3 regions of the Marinobacter sp. C1S70 genome follow, and region 2 is predicted to be linked to each of the others. Evidence: predicted binding sites of a transcription regulator. Region 2 holds the regulator's gene; each other region holds the start of a gene.
What was found. The regulator sigma-54, encoded in region 2, starts transcription at its own class of promoters, with help from an activator protein. The targets are predictions, from matches to a motif close to ANTGGCATNNANNTTGCTNT.

Region 1 (6,205 bases), on a different contig from region 2:
ATTACCATGCTTTCCCAACTATGGGACGGGAAACCCATCACCCGCACCAGAGCAGGGGCCGGGGAGTCTGGCGTACTGGCAGGCCGCCGCCTGGCTGCCCACCTGATGATACAACCGGTTATCGCTGACAAGGTATTGTCAGACCGCCTGATGATGGGGCAAGGCTTTCTTGCCCGCTTCCTGGTATGCAGTGACCGGTCATTGGTGGGTAGCCGCTTCTTATCGGGCCGCGCCAACGATGAAAGCGCCGCCAGTGACCCGGCCATTACCCGTTTCTGGGACGCCCTGGGGGAGCTTATCCGCCAGCCCTTGCCCACTGATGAAGCCGGGGAGCTGGAGCCGGAAACCCTACCCATCACCGGGCCTGCCTTTGACGCCTGGGTAGCTGTGCACGATTCCATAGAGGAACAGCTGTCACCGCATGGGGAGCTGTCCGTAATACGGGAGTTTGCCGCCAAAGCTGCCGACAACGCCGCCCGGATCGCAGCTGTCCTGTCCTACGTTGAAACCCGGTCAGCACCAACCCCGGAGCATATCGACCGGGCCGCCGAGCTGATGCAGTACTACCTGCTAACCATGATCCAGCGAACGCAGGAAGCCGCACACAGCACGACCGAGCATGAAGCCCGAGAGCTGGCGGACTGGATCAGGCAGAACGGGGGAGAGCTGAGCGCCGATGGCTTCAAGAAACTACCGGCTGCCTACCGAAAAGCCACCAAAGCACGGGAGCTGCTGGGCCTTCTGGTGGACTATGGCCACGCCTTTGTTTCCGTCACTGGCCCCAACAACAAGCCCCGCGCCTGGAAGCTGAGGGAGGGCCCGGACAATGTTTGATCTGATGGGAGCGATAAGGCAACGGCGGAAAGCCAAAACGCCACCCCTTGCGGATTCTGCGGAAACTGCGGAAAGCCCACAACCACGGGCCGGAGAGCTTGCGGAAGGTTTGCGGAAAACTGCGGATAACTGCGGGCCTGGGATTTTTTCCGCAACTCTCCGCAAAAATCCGCAAACGCCAAAAGCCAGCGAACCCCCGGAAACAAAGGGCTGCCGGGAGTTTTCCGCAAATCCGCAAAATCCGCAGACCCTTGCGGGGAAGAATGGACAGAACCCCGATGCCGTTCTTATGGAGATAGCCACAACCCTGAAGGCTGACGCCCATATGTTGCGGGCCCTTCTGTCTGATGACGATATGCAGGCCATAGCCGAGAACTGCCCCGGTTATGACCTGGCCCGGCTGGCGGATTACTTCAGGCTGATGGAGGCCCACGGAAAGCCCCTGCACGACGTAGAGCACCACCTTACCCAACTGGTACGCCAGGGCACCGCCAGAAACCGCCAGAAGGCCAGGCAAGGCAAAGAGCTTGAACGGGTATGGCGGGCCGCCCATGAATCATTCCTGAATCACGCCATGGCCTGCCCTGCCTGCAATGCACCACAAGGCCGCTACTGCCACACCGGGGCGGCATTTCGCCGGGCTTACCTTCAGGCATACCAGAACACAGACCAGCCGGAGCAATGACCATGACCAACGTAACCCCGCTACACCCTGCCCACCGGCTACGGAGCGCACAAGAGAACCTACGCAGCCGGGCCAGACCTACCCCCTGCCCCTATTCAGTGGAGGACATGAGGGCCGCCCCGCTGCTGATGGCGACACCGCCCGGCTATCAACCCCAGATCGACACCACCACCCGCCAAGTATTGGCCGCCCTGCTGCAAGACCTGGAGGAACACCGGGACTGCTGGCACGACCCCATGACAGACCCTGACGCCTGGCTGTGCGCTGGATACATTCACGAAACCTTGCAAGCCCTGCTATCCCAAGCCGGGCACGCCAAGGGGTAAGCCCTACCGCCAGCGGATCACCCACAACAAGCCGGGCCCTGCTGGCGGACAAAACCCGAAAGGTACTACCGGGCAACAACTCACCACGGGGGCGCAGAAGCGCCCGAGCCGCCCAATTATCGGCACCCTATGGCTTCACCACCGCACGACCGAACGCCCCGCCCTGCCTGCCTGAAGCCGTGGCGAACGTGGAGAAACAGGAAGCCGGGGCCCCTGGCACCTACCCAGCACCGCGCGGACGGTGCAACCACGCGGTAATCGGCAAATTTTCGGGAATTCGTGACGCCTCACCAGATGGCCGGATAAAGCCAGAAACGCCAGATAGTTACGACTGCGACAACTGAGGCCAGATAGCGCCACGACACAGTAAATCATAAGCCCGATGGCTGGATGAAAAGGTACTCCCAGACCGGGGCCCGTTGCGGGTAGCGTGGAGCGCGACCGCTCACCAGATACGAAACCAGACACCGCCCGGTTGTTGTTTGGTAGTCCGCGAGGCCGCACGAGATCGCACCCAGACCACAGCAACGCAGCAACCTACCCCACCGGGGGCGGGTAAAATCCCTGACGCTCCCAAGGGCTCGACCGCGTGCCCTAGCCAGATTTTTACGCGGGAGAAATAAGGAAACTTTTTTCGAGGGGGTACGCCGCTGGATTTTGCCCGTATGAGTTCCAGAGACTGCCGGGGGTAGCCGGTTCTTTTTGGGGGTACTTATGGGGGTATTTCCGAACACACCTGAAAGCCACCCGCATAATTATCAGGTGGTTACAGCCGGACTTCGGGGGAAGCTGGGCCCACCATCTCCCAAACTCCTCCCCCAACCCGCACCCAACTCACTCCTGTCCAACTTATTTACACATACGCCTCCAACCTTCTCTTAAGCACTGCCCAAGCCTCTGTTTTAACGTCAAATAATCCTATTGGCACACACTGTGCTGAAAGTCAGACGTAAGTACAGATCGCGGCTTCGCCGCACTGCGTTCAGGGCTTGCCCTGAGAGAAGGTGAAAAATGAAACAGATTACAAAGCAGATAACACACGTTATTGCGGCTCTGGCATTAACCTGGTCTGCTGGGGCTATGGCCCTGATCCTTGGCCCCGCAGACGCCGACAAAACTGTCGACGTAGGCCCCCCAAATCCAGCGCTTGACGCCGGTGACGTTGCAGCCCTTTTTGGAACGTCCGACCTCACTTTGCTTTACAAGTCCAACTACGAAGGCCCGGAAGAAGGCTCCTACCAATCCTTCTACTCCACCAGTTTCACCGGAGACCCTAACAACGCGGTGATCAGCTGGGATGGCCCGGACTACATTGTGTGCCCTGAGTGTTACCTGGTTGTCAAAGACGGCAACGAGCCACAATACCTGTTCAACATCGGCAGCTGGAATGGCCAGGACGTACTGGATCTTCAGGGCTTTTATCCAAACAGAGGCGCCATTTCTCATGTAGCGATCTTTGGCAAGTCCGTTCCTGTACAGGTTCCTGAGCCAGGAACACTGGGCCTGCTGGGACTTGGCATTCTGGGCATGCTCACAATCAGAAGAAAGTTACAAAAATCCGCCTGAGTGTCGACATTTTTTACATGCCACTAAAGCTCCCCTTGGGGAGCTTTTTTTGTGCCCGTTCACAAAACCGCAAACATTAAGTAACAGAAATACACGGAAGCCCACCTTTTAAGCTCATGAGTTTTCGGCCGTTTTAGACAATTCTTGAGGTACGTGGTTCTACCGACACCCTGTCGTGTCAAAAATGCCAACGTCCCGATCAGACAAGCCTCATACACTAAAACCTGAACAAGCGTACCAGTCCTGAAAGGAATCCCTCGGGACTGAGCACAAAAACAATGAGTGAACGGAGTGTATACATGGTTCTTTCCCCCCGATTCTCAGTACGGGCGGTATCCCTTGCCGTTGCAGCAGTTTCCGCCTCCCTGTCCATGCCCACCAGTGCCAGTATGGGCAACCTGGGCACCAGTTATGGTGTAATGCCGGTCGATGTGGCCACCGCCCAGTCCCTTTCGATGTTCAATGAGTAGGTTTCTGCCACCTACTACAATCCGGCAGCGCTGACGAAAGATCCTCGTGGCGAACTTACGGCGGGTATCCTTCATTCCGAACAGGAGCTGCGTTCCGACAATCCCAACGCCAGCGGTGACATTGTCTCGGACTCTCCGAGCCAACACGTTTTGATCGGCATGAAGACCAACCTTGGGTCACTCACCCGGTTCGGGCACCCCATCTATCTCGGGTTTATTGCGGGCGTGGAAAAGTACGGTAAGGAGATGCTGGCTTTCAGCTCTGAAACCAGCGAGAGCGGACAGTTCCTTCAATACGGGAAAGAACCTTTGTTCCTTAACATCGGTGGTGCAACCCCGATCTGGCGCGGTATTTCCGCCGGTGCTTCGGTTCGGGTAACGCTCGAAGCGACCGCTAATCTTGATGCCGTCTCGACGCTGGGCGGCGAAACCAGCCGTGAGCGCCTTGCGGTCAATGCCGAGCCTTCTCTGAAGACCATTCTGGGCACGAACATCGATCTGGGCAGCACATTTTGTCCTGAATCTGACTGTTTCCTGAACGGATGGGAAACGGCGCTGACCTACCGGACGAAGTCATCGGCCTCAACCACAGTCGACTCCAACATCATCGTGACCCAGACTATCCCGGATCCCGGGCTCAGCCTGGCTGTGACAACCATCGACTCATTCCAGCCGGAAACGATTGCCATCGGCACACAATACTCCGGTGACGGCTGGCGCATCGGCGGCAGTATCGAACAACAGAACTGGTCGGAACTGGAAGACGAATTCAGCGGCGACTCCATCAAGGATCAAGGTTCCGTGGCCTCCGGAAACCGGATCGGTTTCGACGACATCCTGATTCCCCGCCTTGGTGCGGAATATCAGTTGAACAAGAACTTCGCCCTTCGTGGCGGTGTTGCCTACGAAGAGTCTCCCCTTAAAACCACTCGTAATCCGGAGCTCAACTACCTGGATACCGACAAACTGGTGGTTGGCCTTGGTATCAGTGCCACTTACGACCGAACCCGCCTGCTCGCCTACCCGGTGCGGCTCGACCTGGGCTATCAGTACCAGCAACTGCAGGAGCGCGACTTCACCGTGGTGGACTACGACGGTGACGAAACCAGTGTCACTGCCGATGGTGATATCCACGTATTCAGCGGATCCATCACCCTGAAGTTCTGAGGAGGCTTGCCATGAAGTACAACAAGACCCTGGCACTGATTCCGGCCATTTTGCTGGCCGCCTGCGGCGGTGGCGACAAACAGTCCATTGACGAAAAACCCAGACCCGGCTCGATGGTCTATTCCTTCCCGATGGATGGGCAGGCTGATATCAGCCCGAAAGCCGACATCGTGCTGCGCTTCTCTCATGCGATTATCGATGATGAAGCAACCCTGCAGAACAAGATCACCCTGCAGAGTAACGACCAGCCCCAGCCATTTACCGTGACCTTGATCGATAATGGCAAAAGTCTGAAGCTTGAGCCTGCTAACCCGCTTGCGACCGGCGAAGAATTCACCGTAACCTTCCAGGAGCCGCTGGCCGCCGAGGGCGGCCGGCAAATCACTACTCCGAACGCTACTGGTGATGACGGCATCCAGTTCGCAACCCGTGGCGCCTATGCGGGTCTCGCGGGGCTGGCCAACACCGCAGACACTTTCGACATTGCCTGGCAAGTACCCGCCAGCGACAGCCCATTCCAGGCCATGAATTTTTCGACTTTCCGGTTTGCCATGACGCAACCGGTGCATCCTGAATGGCAATCACTCGGCGGCAGTATTCAGCTGCAGGATGCCAACGGTGAAGAGGTTCCGGCGACCGTACTGGTTAAAGGCAACCGCATTACGGTTGACCCCTGCGTAACCCCCGAACTGTCGCAGTGCGGCAGCAAACAGGATATTCTCGACACCGGTGAAACCTACACCCTGCATTTGACCAACCTCGCCAGCCTGACCGACAGCAGTGAGGAGAACCGCTTCACCGGGGAATTCACCTTTACCCCGAGAGAGACCGGCCCAACGGTTGTGTTGCAACAAACCGCCGTAGATTCCGGCAACGGTGAACTGAGCTCCGTGCTCAACGGCCAGGCCCTCAATGCCGTAACGCTCAACTCGGTACTCCAGGGCGAAGCCGGCCCCTCTCAACAAACCGGGGACCTGTTTGCCGAGCTCGCCTACGCCCCGGCGTTTGATGCTGACGAAGCACTGCCGCTGCGTATTCCCAAAGGCAGTGTGCTGGAAAGCACCAGCCTGAACGTACTCGTGGGTGGCAAGGTACAGGTTCTGGATGCCGCGACCGGCGAAGACCAGCAAACCGGCACCATCAAAGTGACCATGCTC
Region 2 (6,205 bases):
AACAGAGTGGCGACCTTGGTGTCGGACAGGGACACGGGAATGGGTTCAATGTCCGTGTCCATCACTTCCCGAACGGTAGCCGCGGGATTGGATACCAGCATCCGGGTAATGGGCAGCATGCCGATAAACTCGTCCCGACGGCTGACCACAATCAGGCTGTCGGTCATCGGGGGCAGGCTGCGGTGACGGCGCAGGTAGCGCAACACAACGTCGATGCTGATGTCCGGCCGAACCGTGATGGTGTCGGTGTTCATCAGGCCGCCAGCAGTGTCCTCCGGGTAAGCGAGGACTTCCTCGACCCGCTGACGGTCTTGCTCGTCCATGGTGTCCAGGACTTCCTGGATCACCGTGTCCGGCAATTGCTGAAGCAAGTCGGCCAGGTCATCCGACTCGAAATCTTCCAGAATGTCCGCCAGCTCCTGCGCGTTCAGCTGGCTCAGGAAGTAGCTACGAATATCGTCGCCAAGATACTGGAGGACTTCCCCTTCCAGCTGCTTGTCGACCAGGTTCCAGAGCAGGGCCCGTTGGCGTGGTGGCGAGGATTCCAGAAGGTGAGCAATATCGCTGGGGCTCAGACCGCCATTCAGAATGCGGGCCACCTGCTTGAGGGCACCACTGTCCAGCGCTTCACTGAGTGAGCGAAGGCGTTGGCGGGCCTGGCTTTTTTCCAGAATGTCGGTCATTGAACCACCTGCGATCAGAAAACCTTTGCATTATAGCGGAGTTAGGTGGCACACGTGAGAAAGGATTGTAGGTGAATGACGAAACCGGAGGTTATTCCCCTTCACCAAAATAATCGTCAATCAGGGCAGTCAATGCGTCGATGGCATCCTGTTCGTCCGGGCCATCGGCAACCAGTTCCACTTCGGTGCCCTGGCTGGCAGCCAGCATCATCACCTGCATGATGTTCTTGGCGTCTACGTCCCGGCCTTTGCCCCGGATTCGTACCTTGCTGTCAAAGTTCGAAGCGGTGGCCACAAGCTTTGCTGTAGCCCGTGCATGCAGACCGAGTTTGTTGATGATGGTGATGGGGCGGCAAATCATAGGCGCTCAGATTTCTCCCCGGGCTTGAAGGTGTGGCAGTTCGGTGTGGCGCACCTGCACATTACGGTAATGATCGCGGAAATAGCGCCCGAGCTGCTCACACACATAAACGGAGCGGTGCTGGCCACCGGTGCAACCGATGGAAATGGTCATGTAACTACGATTGCTGTCGGCAAACGAGGGCAGCCAGGTATTCAGGAAGCCCGTGACGTCATTCACCATCTGACGGGTCAGCGGTTCCCGTTCCAGAAATTCGATGACCGGCTGATCAACGCCGGTGTGTTTGCGCAGGCTGGTGTCCCAGTATGGATTGGGCAGGCAGCGTACGTCGAAGACATAGTCTGAATCCACCGGCACGCCGTGCTTGAAGCCAAAGGACTGGAACAGCAGTGCCAGTTCCTGATCCTTGCGGCCGGCCACGCGCTGCTTGATCATGTCGCGTAGCTCGTACATGGAGAGCCCGGTCGTGTTGACGTAAAGATCGGCCAGCTTTGACAGGGGTTCCAGCAATTGCTTTTCGTTGGTGATTGCCTCCCGCAGAGACGTCTTGTCATCGCTCAGTGGATGCTTGCGGCGGGTTGCGTGAAAGCGTTGCAGCAGTGACTGTTCGTCGGCATCCAGGAAAATGATTTCAACCTCGACACCGGTCTGCTTCAGTTGCTGGTAAATGGTTTCAAAATTGGCCAGCTCGGCGGACAGGTTACGGGCATCAATACTGACGGCCATTTTTTTCAGCCGGCCGGGCGCTTCCTGAGTGGCCGCCTCTCGGGTCAGCGGGAACAGCAAGCCAATGGGCAGGTTGTCGATGCAGTAGAATCCCAGGTCTTCCAGCACATGCAGGGCCGTACTCTTGCCGGAACCGGATCGGCCACTGACGATAATCAGCTTCATGGGACTGTTTCTCCTTCAATCTGCCTGGCAGCCTGTCCAGATATCAGGCTGATCTCAGTGATTACTCTCCGCCATACGCTGGTAAAGGGTCGCGGGATCTTCACTCTGGCGCAGCCGGGCGCAGAAAGTGCTGTCATTGAAGCGCTCCGCCAGCTGGCTCAGTAATTCCAGGTGTTCACTGGTGGCTTCTTTGGGGACGATCAGTGCAAACACGAGATCTACCGGCTGGTTATCGATAGCATCAAAGTCTACCGGTTCCTCCAGAGTCATCAGCACGCCGATGACGCGGTCCAGGCCTTCCAGTCGGCAGTGGGGGATGGCAATACCCTCACCGATACCGGTGCTGCCCAGCCGTTCGCGGGAGACCAGATTGTTGAAGATCTGGGTGTCGCTGAGGATTTCATCCTGAAAGTGAATCCGTTCAGCGATGAACTCCAGCACACGTTTCTTGCTTGAGGCCGGCACCTTACAGAGGGTCAGTTCAGGGGCAAGAATATTGTCGATGGTCAGGGATGGCTCGCTCATGGATCGACTGCATGTCCGTAAAAAAAAGGCTGCGGCCGGTTAGCCCCGCCGCAGCTCGTTTCATGAAACACCCGGTAAGGTTCGCGCTTCAGCGACCGCCGTTACCGTGCATCCGGTCTACGTTCTTTTCCTTGTGCTTGAGGATCTGACGGTCCAGCTTGTCGACCAGAGCGTCGATTGCGGCGTACATGTCCTCATTTTCTGCCTTTGCGTGAATCTCACCACCAATCACGTGCAGCGTGGCTTCCGCCATCTGGCGCACCTTCTCGACCTCCAGGGTGACCTGGCAGTTACTGATGTGGTCGAAGTGACGCTCCAGCTTCTCGAACTTGGTGTTGACGTAATCCTTCAGAGCGGGAGTCAGTTCTACGTGATGGCCTGAAATGTTGAGTTGCATAGGCGTCTCCTGTTGTCATACTGCCGGCGTGCTTGCCGGCTTGCGTGCCAGTGCATCTTGCACCGGCGAAAGTTTAAACCAGGCGTTTTCGTTCGTTCGAGGGAGGAATATGCATGGCCTCCCGGTATTTGGCCACGGTACGCCGCGCCACGTTGATTCCCTGTTCCCCTAGCATGGCTGCAATTTTGCTATCGCTCAATGGCTTTTTCGGGGTTTCCTCGGCAATCAGCTTCTTGATCATCGCCCGGATGGCTGTAGACGAGCATTCGCCGCCCTCGGCGGTGCTGACGTGGCTGGAGAAAAAGTACTTCAGCTCAAAAATACCGCGGGGCGTGTGCATGTACTTCTGGGTGGTAACCCGGGAAATCGTGGACTCGTGCATTTCCACCGCCTGGGCAATGTCAGACAGGATCAGAGGCTTCATGGCTTCTTCGCCCTGATCCAGGAACCCTTGCTGGTGTTCAACGATGCGGGTGGCCACTTTCAGCAGGGTTTCATTCCGGCTTTGCAGGCTCTTGATAAACCATTTCGCTTCTTGCAGCTGGTCGCGCAGGTAGGTGTTATCGGCACTGCTGTCAGCCCGGCGGATCAGTGACGCGTAGCTGGCATTCACCCGGATACGCGGAGCGATTTCCGGGTTGAGTTCAACCCGCCAGCGGCCTTCGTGTTTGCGTACGATAACGTCCGGGATAACGTAATCCGGTTCGGCCCGGTCCACGACATCGCCAGGGCGAGGGTTCAGGCTGGTGATCAGGGCCAGTACCTGTTTCAGCTGGTCTTCCTTGAGCCGGCTGCGGCGTAACAGTTGCGCGTAGTCCCGGTTGCCAAGCAGGTGCAGGAACTGGGTAACCACCAGTCTCGCCTGGCGCAGCCAGGGGGTATCCGGTGGCAGCTGGTTGAGCTGAATCAGCAGGCATTCCTGGAGATCCCGAGCGAACACGCCGGGCGGGTCGAAGTGTTGCAGGCGGTGGAGTACCGCTTCCACTTCGTCCAGTTCCAACGGGTCTTCTTCGGTTTCGTCCAGCAGGCCTGCGTGAATGTCCTCAATGTCAGACGTCAGGTAGCCGCGCTCATCCACAGCATCCAGCAGCGCGTGGGCAATGGCCTGATCCCGCTCGCTCAGAGGCGTCAGGTTCAGCTGCCACTCGAGGTGATCCTGCAGGGTTTCGGTAGGCGAGTTCCGGGTTTCGAAATCCGATTCGTGCTCGTCTTCGCCTTTGCTGGCCGGAGCCGGGGCAGACTGGTAGATGTCGTCCCAGGCGGTATCCACTGGCAGATCATCGGGAATGTTGTCCGGAATATCGTTCTCGGACGACCAGTCAGGGCCGTTCTCGGTTTCGTCCCAGTCCGGGCTCGCGTCCTGGTGGCTGTCGTCCTGGTTGGCCTCAGAGCTGGAAGCTTCACTGTGCTCGTGCTCTTCGCGCTCGTCGCCTTCAGGGTGCTCATCGTCCTCTGAGGTTTCCAGCATTGGGTTGGATTCCAGCGCCTGCTGGATTTCCTGCTGGAGATCGAGGGTAGAAAGCTGTAGCAGGCGTATGGCCTGCTGCAGCTGGGGCGTCATGGTCAGACTCTGGCCCAGCTTAAGCTGTAATGAGGCTTTCATAACCATGGCTCAAGATCCATAACTCGTGGGCATCCCGGTTGTTGCTTTGCCGGCGCACAGGCCGAAAAAAATGTTGTACGCTGGTTACTTGCCATTGTCTGTGAACAGTATAAGCAAGTTTTTTGCCGAGTTTACTTGCTACAGATCATCAAAACAATCAGACCTCGGATAAACCCAGTTTTATCAGGTCAGAGCCGGAACTCATCACCCAGATATACTTCTTTCACCTGCTGGTTTGCCAGAATGGCTTCGGCATTGCCGGAGGCGATGATGTGGCCGCCGGAAACGATGTAGGCATTCTCGCAGATGTCGAGGGTTTCCCGAACGTTATGGTCGGTAATCAATACGCCAATGCCTTTATCCCGCAGGTGCCGGATAATGTGCTTGATGTCACTGACGGAGATAGGGTCTACGCCCGCGAAGGGTTCGTCCAGCAGGATAAACGCGGGCTCCATGGCCAGCGCCCGGGCGATTTCAACCCTGCGGCGTTCGCCGCCGGATAGCGCCATACCCACGCTGTCACGGATGTGAGTAATATGAAACTCTTCCAGCAACTCTTCCAGCTTGGCCTCCCGTTCCGCCCGACTCATGCCTTTGCGGGTTTCGAGGATGGCCATGATGTTGTCCCGCACGGTCAGTTTGCGAAACACGGAGGCCTCCTGGGGCAGGTAACCGATGCCCTTGCGGGCGCGCCCATGCATTGGCAGCGGGGTGATGTCCTGGGTGTCGATGGTGATCCGGCCGTGATCCGCAGGCACCAGGCCCACGATCATGTAGAAGCAGGTGGTCTTGCCGGCGCCGTTGGGGCCGAGCAGGCCGACAATCTCGCCGGAGCGAATTTCCAGAGAAACGTCCAGCACCACTTTTTTCTGCTTGTAGCTTTTTGCCAGATTACTGGCCCTGAGAACTGCCATCCGAACCTTTCCCGTCACTGGATTGAGCTGAATTACGAGGCTGAATCACCATTTCCACCCGGCCGGAGCCGCCGTCGGATGGCGTGCCGCCTTCCGCAGTAACAACGCGGCGAACAGTGTCGTAGTGGATGACGTCGCCCCGGAATACGTTGCCGTCTTGTTCAATAACGGCCTGGCGTTCAAAAATAACCAGGTTTTCATCGCCAGACCAGGTGATGTTCAGGGCCTTGGCATCGGTCGTGCCTTCGCCTTCCTGGCCGGGTTGCCGGTAATGGGCGGGGTTGCCGGCGGCTTCAATCCGGCTGACACCCTGTTGGTTGCGGTAAAGTACCACCCGATCCGCGTCCAGCCGGGTTTCGCCCTGAATCAGTTCGACAGCGCCGGTGTAAACGGCCGTTCCGGCGCTTTCATCCAGACGGGCCGAATCTGCACTGACCTTTATGGGGATATCGGAATCCAGGTTGAATGCCGATGCCGGGCCGGCCAGCAATGCCATGGCCAGAATCACTGGCCGGCAGAAAGATCGTTTACCTGACGGTTTCATATTGTCCCTCTACCCGGGAGTTGAGTTCGAGAATGCGTTCGTTGATCCAGGCTTTCATACCGGTGGAGCGGGTGACGCCGAAAGGCTCGGTGATGGTCACCGGCTGGTCGGTGTAGACGGTGCCGTTGCTGTTGTCCAGGGTCAGTGCCTCGGTCTCCAGAACGGCTTCGCGGCCTTCGGACTGTCGGGTCAATTGGACGTTCCCCGTAAGTTCCAGCTTTTCATTGTTCTGCTGAAGGCTACCTTCATTGGACTCAATGAGCCAAGGGTCGGGGCTGCCCTCACTG
Region 3 (6,205 bases), on a different contig from region 2:
ATCAGCGTGCCCGGGAGCTGCTGTTGCGCCATTCGGCGATGAGCATTGACGAGATTGCCGAGCATCTGGGTTACAGCGACCCGTCCAATTTCGGCCGGGCCTTTCGCAAGTGGGAAGGAATGTCGCCCTCGGCCTGGCGCCGGGACAATCAGACCTGATCACGCCTTTTCGTCCGTCCTGACGATTTATCCTTCCTCCAGGTAGGTATAACCCTCAAGCCCGGAGGACAGCTCGGCCAGCAGCGTTTGCTGCAGCTCTTCAGACAGGCCGCTGTGCCGGAACTTCTGCCGGTAGGCCTCAAGCAGGTTGGCGGGCTCGAAATTCACATAACGCAGTACTTTCGCCACGGTGTCCCCGGTAATGGGTTCCCCCACCTGATATTGCCCCTGTTGGTCCAGTTTCACGTCCACCGAGTGGGTATCGCCAAACAGGTTGTGCATATCGCCAAGGATTTCCTGATAGGCGCCGGTCATGAAGAAGCCCATCAGCAAAGGGGACTCCGGGTCGTGTTCGGGCAGTGGCAAGGTGGTTTCGATGCCCTGGCCGTCCACGTACTGATCAATCCGGCCGTCCGAATCGCAGGTGATATCCTGGATCACGGCCCGCCGGTTCAGTGACCGGTTAAGCCCGTTGATCGGCATCACCGGAAAGATCTGATCGATGCCCCAGACATCGGGCAGGGACTGGAACAGGGAAAAGTTCACGAACAGTTTCTCAGCAAGCTTCTCGTTCAGCTCGTCGATGATTTCCCGGTGCGCCCGGTTGGCGCTGTCCAGCTCGGCCCGGAGCATCCGGCAGCAGCGCACGTACAGGGTTTCGGCCTGGGCCCGCTCCTGCAGGGACAGCAAACCGTGGGCAAACTGGGCGTGGACATCGGCCATGGCGTGCAGGATGTCGTGATAGATTTCCGCCAGTGAGCGGGGCGAGTCCTCATCCTGAAGACTTTCCAGGTCTCGCCAGAGATCCTGCAGCGGCGCGGGGGCCTCAGCAGCGGGTTCCGTAGGCTCGCGGTTGTCCGGGTATTCGCGGTCAATCACATTGGTGACCAGTACCGAATGATGGGCGGTGAGCGCCCGGCCGGATTCACTGATCAGGTCCGGGTGCGGGATACCCTGGCGGTCACACTCGGACTGCAGCACGTGCACCACGTTGTAGGCGTATTCGAATACGCTGTAGTTCATGGAGCAGCTACTGCGGGAACGGGTTCCTTCGTAGTCGACACCCAGGCCGCCGCCTATATCGACGGTACCGATGGGGGCGCCCATAGCGTGCAGTTCCGTGTAGAAGCGAGCGCACTCACGCAAGCCGGTCTGGATGTCCCGGATATTCGCAATCTGTGAGCCCAGATGGAAATGCAGCAGTTGCAGGGTGCCCAGGGCTCCGGCCTGTTTCAGGGTATCCACCACATCCAGTACCTGGCTGGCAGACAGACCGAACTTGGATTTCTCGCCCCCGGTATTCTGCCAGTTGCCCTTGCCAATAGTCGCCAGACGGGCTCGCACGCCAATCAGCGGGGAAATGCCCAGCTTCTTTGCTTCTTCCAGAATCAGTGGCAGTTCCGACTGCTTTTCCACCACGATAAACACCCGGTGACCCAGTTTCTGGCCGATCAGTGCCAGGCGGATGTACTCCCGGTCCTTGTAGCCGTTGCAGACAATCACCGAACCGGCCTGCTTTGCCAGCGCCAGTACGGCCATCAACTCTGGTTTGCTGCCGGCTTCAAGGCCCACCTGGTTGGCCGAGGCGGCCGGTTCGGCTGACAGCAGTTCCTCCACCACCCGGCGCTGCTGGTTTACCTTGATGGGGTAAACCGCCGTATAGCGGCCCCGGTAGCCCTGCTCCTGAGTGACTTTGTTGAAGGCATTGCAGAGCTTGTTGACCCGGTCGTGCAGGATATCGGTAAAGCGAATCAGAACCGGCAGGGGAACACCGGCTTCGGCCAGCGAACGAGTCAGCGCTGGCAGGTTGATGCGGGCGTCGCTTCTGCCCCGGTCCGGGCAGATTTCAACCTCGCCCTGACCGTTGACTGAAATGTATCCGTCACTCCAGTGAGCGATGTTGTAGACCTTGTGGGCTGGTGATGCAGCGGTTTCAGCCATTGTTGCTATCCTGTCAGGGAACCCGGGGCGGCCGGCGGGCCGGTAACAGGCTGCATTGTAGGAGCTGACCACTGCACCTACAATACGCCCCTTTCAGATGCCCCGGCACATTGCAGCGGCACACAGTGGGAGACAGACATGACCGCATTGAACGAAGGCTGGTTCACCGAGGTATTTCAGGACCAGGGCACCGCTTTTTCCCTGCAGGTAAAGCGCAAGCTCCATGAAGAGCAGACGCCATTTCAGAAACTCGAAATCTATGAAACCGAAACCTTCGGCAACCTGATGGTTCTGGACGGCTGTGTGATGCTGACCACCAGGGACAATTTCCTGTACCACGAAATGATGACCCATCCTGCGCTGTTCACCCACAAGGACCCGAAAAAAGTGGTCATCGTCGGTGGTGGCGACTGCGGCACCCTGAAAGAAGTTCTGAAACACCCAGGAGTGCAGGAAGCCTGGCAGGTGGAGATCGATGAGCGGGTAACCCGCATGTCTGAGAAGTATTTTCCAGAACTGTGCGAAGCTAATGGCGACCCCCGTGCCAACTTCTTTTTCGGTGATGGCATCCAGTGGATGCGTGATATCGAACCGAACAGCATTGATGTGCTGATTATCGACAGTACCGACCCGGTGGGTCCTGCGGAAGGCCTGTTCGCGCTGGATTTCTATCGCGATGCCATGTTGGCCCTGAGGGAGGGCGGTATCATCGTTCAGCAGAGCGAATCCCCCCTGCTGCACACCAATACCATCATCAAGGACATTCACGATGACATGCACAAAGCCGGTTTTGGCCATGTGCAGACATTGCCATTCCCCCAGCCGGTATACCCCACGGGCTGGTGGAGCTGCACCATGGGCAGCAAGGAAAACCCGCTGAAGTATTTCCGCGAGGAAGATGCCAACAACCGCCCCTTTGTCACCCGTTACTACAATGCCGGGGTGCACCACGGTGCCTTGGCCATGCCGCAGTTTATGGTGGATGCGCTGGAAGATGAGGTTCGCCCGGAAGAGGGTTGAACCAGAGCTTAAAGAAAAAGGGCGCCACAAGGGCGCCCTTTTTCGTTCCGATAGGTAGCGGTGTTACTGCTTGCCGCTGACAAACTCCGGATAGGCTTCCATACCGCATTCGGAGAGGTCGACACCTTCGTACTCTTCCTCTTCGGTCACACGGATGCCCATGACAGCCTTCAGGATACCCCAGACGACCAGACTGGCTACGAATACCCAGATGAAGATGGTCAGGGCGCCGATGATTTGGCCGCTGAAGCTGACATCGCCGTTGGTAACCGGTACCAGCAGCAGGCCCAGCAGACCACAGACACCGTGGGCAGAGATGGCGCCGACCGGATCGTCGATGCGCAGCTTGTCCAGAGTGACGATGCTCAGTACCACCAGGATGCCGCCCAGGGCGCCCCAGATAGTGGCTGTCAGCGCGCTCGGGGTGGATGGCTCGGCGGTGATTACCACCAGACCGGCGATCGCACCGTTCAGCAGCATGGTCAGATCAGCCTTGCCAAACATCAGGCGAGCGGTGATCAGGGCGGCAATAGCGCCACCGGCAGCGGCTGCGTTGGTGTTCAGGAACACCATGGCCACGGAGTTGGCACTGGCGACGTCGCCGAGTTTCAGTACAGAACCACCGTTGAAACCGAACCAGCCCATCCACAGGATGAAGGTACCCAGAGCGGCCAGTGGCATGTTGGCGCCCGGGAAGGCACGGATTTCACCGTTGGGGCCGTATTTGCCTTTACGCGGGCCAAGCAGCAGTACACCAGCCAGGGCCGCAGCGGCACCTGCCATGTGTACGATGCCGGAGCCGGCGAAGTCACTGAAGCCAAGATCACCGAGGTTGTACATACCGAACACATCGGCGCCACCCCAGGTCCACGCGCCTTCCAGCGGGTAGATAAAGCCAGTCATGAAGACCGCGAATACCAGGAACGCCCACAGCTTCATGCGCTCGGCAACCGCGCCGGACACGATGGACATGGCGGTGGCCACGAACACGACCTGGAAGAAGAAGTCAGAGGCCGCCGAGTAGATGGAGCCGCCGGTGAAGCCGTCTTCACGGGTGGCGAAGTCACCCAGTACGCCGTCCACGTCCACATCGGCGATGCCGGAGAGGAAGACGTTACCGCCGTACATGATGGCGTAACCGCACACCAGGTACATGGTGCAGGCCACGGCAAAGAGCGCGACGTTCTTGGTCAGGATTTCGGTGGTGTTTTTAGCACGCACCAGGCCGGACTCGAGCATGGCAAAGCCTGCGGCCATCCACATGACTAATGCGCCACACACGAGAAAATAAAAGGTATCTATTGCATACTGCAGGTGAAAGAGATTGCTTTCCATAGGAAGCCCTCCGCACAAGGCTCTTCAGGTTATAAGTTTTTTGCGTTGGCTGGGTGTCAGTTCTGGATCAGACCGCTTCTTCGCCGGTTTCGCCTGTCCGGATCCGGATAGCCTGTTCCAGTTCAGTCACGAATATTTTGCCGTCGCCGATCTTGCCGGTATTGGCTGCCTTGGTGATGGCTTCGATGACCTGGTCCAGCAGGTTGTCGCCAATGGCGATCTCCACTTTGACCTTGGGCAGGAAATCCACCACGTATTCCGCGCCACGATAGAGCTCTGTGTGGCCTTTCTGCCGACCGAAGCCTTTGACTTCAGTGACGGTTACGCCTTGTACGCCAATCTCGGATAGTGCCTCACGGACATCATCCAATTTGAAAGGCTTGATGATCGCTGTCACAAGTTTCATTGCTTTCTCCTTGGTAAAGCCGTCCCAACAGTGAGGGCCCGTCGGCCGGTTGTTGAGTTCGGGATGCTGCCACCTCGCACATCAATTGTGCGGATTGCGTACGAGGGCTTTAGCATCGGGTATGCCAACGCAAAAAATAGCTTTTAAAACAAACTCTTAATTATTGTCTGTGCCGAAATGGCGCAGCTTGATGCACCGTTGTGGTGCATTGTGCCTGCGATTGTCTCAAAACAGCGCAGTCGGGCCATCGGCCGCGGCCATTATAATGCCGACCGGGTACAGTATGGCAGGGGGTAGGGTGTGATACACTCCCGCAAACACCCCGGCGACACGGAAAATAGTCTGATATCGCCGAAAAACCGATTCGAGAGGTGATTGATGAAAGGGCCCCAGGAAATTTTTTCTCAGTTGCAGGGTCAGTTTGGCCAGTTTGTTCCCGATATGGCGCGGGCAGCACGGGAAGATTTTGAAACCCAGGCCCGGGCCACGGTGATGTCGGTTCTGTCCCGGCTGGAGCTGGTGACCCGGGAAGAATTTGATGCCCAGCAGGCGGTCCTGATGAAAACCCGTGAAAAGGTTGAGGCCCTGGAAAAACGTGTTGCCGAACTGGAACAACGCCAGAGTTCCTGATGGTTTGCCCGGGCGGCAGGGTCGCTGCCCGCAACGACTGATTGTTCTGTGCCATGGAAGGTTGTCATGCTCGCTATTGTCCATTCGCGCGCCAGCATTGGCGTGTCTGCTCCCCCAGTTACCGTTGAGGTGCACCTGTCTGGTGGCCTGCCGGCATTATCCATCGTCGGGTTGCCGGAAACCGGAGTGAGGGAAAGCAAGGATCGGGTTCGCAGTGCACTGCTGAATGCCGGTTTCGAATTCCCCGCCCGTAGAATCACCATCAATCTCGCGCCTGCTGACCTGCCCAAAGAAGGTGGCCGTTTTGATTTGCCCATTGCCCTGGGCATCCTGGCAGCCTCCGGCCAGATTCCCCCCGAAAGCCTCGAAAGCCACGAGTTTCTCGGAGAGCTGTCCCTGGATGGTGCGCTTCGGCCCCTCAAGGGGATATTGCCCGCGGTACTGGCGGCTCGCGAGGCGGGTCGTTCGCTGTTGCTACCGCAGGACAACGCCGAGGAGGCCGCCCTGGCCAGCCGTGATGATGTGCTTGCCGCCAGCCATCTGCTGACGGTCTGTGAGCATCTGGCGGGTCGTGCCCGGCTGGTTCCTGTTCCTCGATCTGAAACGCCGGGAGACGGTGCCGCAGCGGTGTCTGTGGCCGATCTCTCAGAGGTGCGAGGCCAGCAAGTGCCCCGTCGGGCGCTGGAGGTGGCCGCAGCTGGCGGTCACAATCTGT

Region 1: Q669_RS08000 (PEP-CTERM sorting domain-containing protein) is a predicted target of sigma-54. The motif match lies at 2,766-2,785, and genes of this name have one in related genera.
Region 3: glnK (P-II family nitrogen regulator) is a predicted target of sigma-54. The motif match lies at 4,970-4,989, and genes of this name have one in related genera.

The regions. Positions count from the first base shown of each region.
Region 1 covers NZ_AXBW01000024.1:44,457-50,661, reverse strand. The annotation lists gene Q669_RS08015 (YfjI family protein) at 1-834, shown strand, start outside; gene Q669_RS19500 (hypothetical protein) at 1,124-1,519, shown strand; gene Q669_RS08005 (hypothetical protein) at 1,522-1,845, shown strand; gene Q669_RS08000 (PEP-CTERM sorting domain-containing protein) at 2,857-3,411, shown strand; partial or broken gene aupA (alkane uptake protein AupA) at 3,711-5,048, shown strand; gene aupB (alkane uptake protein AupB) at 5,060-6,205, shown strand, end outside.
Region 2 covers NZ_AXBW01000027.1:9,930-16,134, reverse strand. The annotation lists gene mgtE (magnesium transporter) at 1-683, opposite strand, end outside; gene Q669_RS09055 (HPr family phosphocarrier protein) at 775-1,044, opposite strand; gene rapZ (RNase adapter RapZ) at 1,051-1,935, opposite strand; gene ptsN (PTS IIA-like nitrogen regulatory protein PtsN) at 1,990-2,460, opposite strand; gene hpf (ribosome hibernation promoting factor) at 2,549-2,857, opposite strand; gene Q669_RS09035 (RNA polymerase factor sigma-54) at 2,931-4,460, opposite strand; gene lptB (LPS export ABC transporter ATP-binding protein) at 4,649-5,374, opposite strand; gene lptA (lipopolysaccharide transport periplasmic protein LptA) at 5,352-5,918, opposite strand; gene lptC (LPS export ABC transporter periplasmic protein LptC) at 5,902-6,205, opposite strand, start outside.
Region 3 covers NZ_AXBW01000029.1:112,570-118,774, forward strand. The annotation lists gene Q669_RS10220 (AraC family transcriptional regulator) at 1-158, shown strand, start outside; gene speA (biosynthetic arginine decarboxylase) at 186-2,099, opposite strand; gene speE (polyamine aminopropyltransferase) at 2,238-3,119, shown strand; gene Q669_RS10235 (ammonium transporter) at 3,183-4,454, opposite strand; gene glnK (P-II family nitrogen regulator) at 4,522-4,860, opposite strand; gene Q669_RS10245 (accessory factor UbiK family protein) at 5,239-5,490, shown strand; gene Q669_RS10250 (YifB family Mg chelatase-like AAA ATPase) at 5,557-6,205, shown strand, end outside.